DNA from 2 places in the Pannonibacter sp. Q-1 genome. Region 2 is predicted to be linked to the other one. Evidence: riboswitches for the same ligand, from Rfam matches in the RefSeq annotation. Region 2 holds a riboswitch; the other holds the start of a gene.
What was found. Region 2 has a riboswitch for S-adenosylmethionine ahead of ACVNHC_RS01225 (O-succinylhomoserine sulfhydrylase). Riboswitches for the same ligand answer to the same signal wherever they lie in the genome.
Positions count from the first base shown of each region.

Region 1: linked by a shared signal. The riboswitch ahead of ACVNHC_RS02350 (hypothetical protein) and the one ahead of ACVNHC_RS01225 (O-succinylhomoserine sulfhydrylase) in region 2 are both predicted to bind S-adenosylmethionine.

Region 1 is NZ_JBSXNB010000001.1:509,908-512,103, reverse strand. Features, by position in the region: gene ACVNHC_RS02355 (acyl-CoA thioesterase) at 1-243, shown strand, start outside; gene ACVNHC_RS02350 (hypothetical protein) at 527-814, opposite strand; SAM-I-IV-variant riboswitch at 885-996, opposite strand; gene ACVNHC_RS02345 (hypothetical protein) at 1,118-2,119, shown strand; gene ACVNHC_RS02340 (SlyX family protein) at 2,130-2,196, opposite strand, start outside.
Region 2 is NZ_JBSXNB010000001.1:278,249-280,444, reverse strand. Features, by position in the region: gene ACVNHC_RS01230 (2'-deoxycytidine 5'-triphosphate deaminase) at 1-553, opposite strand, end outside; SAM riboswitch at 695-774, shown strand; gene ACVNHC_RS01225 (O-succinylhomoserine sulfhydrylase) at 815-2,017, shown strand; gene apaG (Co2+/Mg2+ efflux protein ApaG) at 2,188-2,196, shown strand, end outside.

The DNA.
Region 1 (2,196 bases), 230 kb from region 2:
AGTGGCCGCGTTGTGACCATTGCAATCGACCGGATGAAATTCATCCGCCCGGTGCATGTGGGCGATGTGCTGTGCATCTACACCCGCGTTGGCCGGATCGGCCGGTCCTCCATGGAAATCAACATGGAAGCCTGGGCCCTGCGCCATCGCTATGGCCAACGGGAAAAGGTGACCGAAGCGATGTTCACCTTCGTCGCCGTGGATGAGGATGGCCGTCCGCGTCCGGTTCCGGCGGAGTGTTGAGGCCACCCTCCGGTGAACCGGGCTCATTGAGGGGCGGTCAAGCCCGTGCGGCGCCTGAGCGATTTCAAGGCGTGATGCGTCAGCATCGAAAGCCTTGGCATCAGTCCATTGGTGAAAGCCTCTCCACTTTCGTCTTGCCATGACGAACAGAAAGAAGAAGCCGGTCAGGCAGTCCTGACCGGCTTGTGGCCTGTTTGGGGGCAGGCGGAACAGCACGAAGCGCAAGGCTTTTCAGCCATGGCACGTGAAAATAGCGTGGTTCGGGAACGGGTTCCGCGGCGGTTCAGCCGGGAAAGCTCTGCCGGGCGCGACGCTCGAGATCGGCGTAAAGGCTTTCGTCGACCGCTTTGGAACACCCAGTGTTCCACAGTGCGATCAGCCCTTCCACCCGTGTCTTGCGCATCTCTGAGGTCAGCGGCGCATGTGTACGGCGGAGCGCGGCGGTCAGTTTCAACTGACGCAGGCGCTGCAGGACATAAAACTCCGAGGCGGTCAGGGAAGAACGGGCGGCAGGTGCGGCCAGGTCCTTCAGCTGTGCCCCGGCCAGGACAATCTGGACGGATGCGTTCACGGCGTTACTCTCTCTTCTCGACATTAAAAAATCCTCCTTCGGTTGCCCGAGGAGGACTGGCGCATTGACGTTCTGACCGCTTGGTTGCCCTGGGTTTCCCCATGGCCACATCCCTTTGCGGGGACCACCTTGCCCGGCCGGGCAGGTTGGCGAGGGCGCCAGCCCTTCTCTTGATGATGCGGGCTTTATGGCACAAACCTTTTGCGGGGTCAATCAGCGGGAATTTCACGTCTGCCTCCCGCTCTGCGTCTAGCTGACAGAGCGAAAATCCGGCCGAGCCGCCACCCTTTCCGGGAGAGTCAGATGCCCCAGCAGACCGATGCCACCTTGCAGATGATCGATGCCAACAATGCGGGCTTCGGCACCGTGCGGCTGGATCCGCGGGCGGAAAGCAGCAACTACGAGGACCATCTCGTGTTGCAGGGCACTCAGTTGCCAAGCACCTATTACGGATTGGCGGGGTCGGACAATACGACCCGGTTCAGGCCGTTGCATCAGGCTGGCTTTCTGGCGACTACGGCCCGCACGCGCGTCTATTTTGCGGTGGCGGGGATGATCAATCAGATCACCAACCCGCGTACGGCGCTTTCGTCCAGTCTTCAGCAGGTTCAGGGGCCGGTCTACAAGAGCAAGTATTATGTCTTTGTCCGCCTCGGCGTTTCCCTTGCTGATTTTCAGGCGACGATTGCCGCCATGATTGCAAATGCGCAGGCGATCACGACAGGCGATCTGGTGGACATGAATGGGCGGTCGCAGGCAACGGGCCCGACCGGCCTCTACTATGTGAATGCAGGGGCGCTCGAGGGCACATTCTGGGCGCGTAAGAATGCAGGTTGGGAAAGTTCGTTCTTTCCATCCAAGATCAACAAGCGCCTCCGGCCGCTCTGTCTGATGGATTTCCGCATTCAGCCCAATCAGGTTGCGGCGGCGCAGGGTACGGGAGCTGCCTATGCCGCCAGCATTGCGCTGGTGCCCACGGCGCGCAACCAGGTGCATACGGGCCATACGCTGATGACACCAGCCGCGCTTGCCAACTGGTACGCCGGCCAGAACTTTGCCTCTCTGGCTGGCAATGTGGCTGGTGCCACGATCTGGAACAAGTATGACTGGCTTGGCCAATACCAGCAGAATGCGTCCTTTGCGACGAACAACTATGATGTCGCAGGTCCGCAAATCGCCAGCGGCAACGAATATTACGCCCGCGAGTTCTTCAATCTGTTCCCGGTAACGAACCCGAATGCCAATGCGAAGAGCGCGCAAAGCCAGTCCATCGTCTCGATGATCGATGGCTTCGTGAACAATTGAGTTTTCGCACTCAATAATGCGGCGGGCGGGTGACGGGATGGGCGGAAATGCCCGTCTCGATCAGCTCGTCGATCTGG
Region 2 (2,196 bases):
AAACAAGGCGCAGGCGCGCATGCACGCCTTCCAGCTCGTTGTCCGGGATCAGCGGTTCACCGGCGCGGAAGCGGATCTGCGACAGGCGGGAGCCACTGCGCACCAGAATGGGGAAGGTGAGCGGCGAGATTTCCGCATAGAGCGGCCCGTTGTAGCCGGCCGGCACAGTGTCAAAGGCGCGCCCGCCATCGGTGATGACGCGGGTGAAGACATCAAGCCGCCCGGTGGAGCTTTTCGGGTTGGCGGTCGCCGAGATGGCATCGGGCAGCGCCAGACTTTCCTGCAAGGGCACGATATAGACGCAGCCCGTTTCCAGCACCGCGCCGCGCGTCAGGTCGATGGTATGCAGCGCGAAGGCATCCAGCTTGTCGGCGACGGCGACGCCATTGCCCGGCAGGAAGCTGGCGCGCACCCGGTAGGCAAGCCCCCCGAGGCGCAGGTCAAGGCTGGCTGGCTGAATCTGGCCGTCGACAGGCGCCAGCTCGCTGCGGATCGTTCCGGCGCGGAACATGTCCTCGATCATGTGGGCGGGCAGAATGCCGTCTGGGCGCATGGCAAGCCTTTCATGGAGCCCGGGAGGGGCGTTATCTTCCTCTGCGCTGTCATTAGCCGATGGCAGGGTCTTGGCCAACCCTTTCATGGCGGGTCCATGGCTGGCAAAGATTGACCACCGGCCATGAAAGGCGTATTTGCAGACAGGATCCGTGGTGATTTGAGCCGGCCGGCTTGCAGCCACGTTAAAGAAGTTGCTAAAGAGGCCGGGGAGAAACACCCGGCCTTTATGGCCGGTTTTTTGTTTCTGGAGCGAAGACCGATGAGCGCATCCGATACCCCGTCCTTCCGCCCCCTGCGTCCGGCCACCCGTCTTGTGCATGGTGGTACTGTCCGCTCCCAGCATGGCGAGACCTCCGAAGCCATCTTCCTGACGCAGGGCTTCGTCTACGCCAATGCGGAAGCAGCAGAAGCGCGCTTCAACGGCGAGGATCCGGGCTATGTCTATTCGCGCTATTCCAACCCCACCGTTGCCATGTTCGAGCAGCGCATGTGCGAGCTGGAAGAGGCGGAAGCGGCCATCGGCACCGCCAGCGGCATGGCCGCCGTCAATCTGGCGCTGATGGCTTCCGTCAAGGCCGGTGATCATGTGGTTGCCGCCAAGGCGCTCTTCGGCTCCTGCCGTTACATCGTTGAAACCCTGCTGCCGCGTTTTGGCGTCACCAGCACGCTGGTGGATGGCACGGACCTGGATCAGTGGCGCGCTGCAGTGACGGAGAACACCAAGGCCGTGTTCCTTGAGAGCCCGACCAACCCGACGCTGGATGTGATCGATATCGCCGCCGTCGCGGAGATCGCTCATGCCGTTGGCGCCCGCGTCATCATCGACAACGTCTTCGCCACGCCCATCTTCCAGTCGCCGCTGAAGCTGGGCGCCGATGTTGTGGTCTATTCGGCCACCAAGCACATTGACGGCCAGGGCCGTTGCCTGGGCGGCGTCGTGCTGTCCGATGCCAAGTGGATCGAGGAAGAAGTGCTGCCGCTGGTCAAGCACACCGGCCCGGCCATGAGCCCGTTCAACGCCTGGGTGCTGCTGAAGGGGCTGGAGACGCTGCCGCTGCGCGTTGCCCAGCAGTCTTCCAGCGCGGCCCGCATTGCCGACCGTCTGGCGGGTGATCCTGCCATTGCCCGCCTGATCTATCCGGGTCGTGACGACCATCCGCAGGCCGCCGTCGCCCGCAGGCAGATGCGCGGCGGCTCGACCATGCTGGCTTTCGAGCTGAAGGGCGGCAAGGCGGCAGCCTTCGCCTTCACCAATGCGCTGGAAGTGATCAAGCTGTCCAACAATCTGGGCGATGCCAAGAGCCTGATCACCCATCCATCCACCACCACGCACAAGAGCGTTGCCGAAGAGGCGCGGCTGGAACTGGGCATCACCGAAGGCATGCTGCGCCTGTCCGTGGGCCTTGAAGATCCGCTGGACCTTCTCGAGGATATCGAGCGGGCACTGGCGGCAGCCCGCTGAGCACGGGACGATATCAGGACGGGGTGGAGTGCTTGAAAGCACTCCACCCCGTCAGTCATTTTCACGCTTGCACTTTTCGTGTGCGTTGCGGCGCTCTATATCTTGAAAATGACACGCGGAGCCGGCAACAGCCTGATCCGCTTCACGAATTGTTGAGGAGCCGGAAGGCCATGTACCGG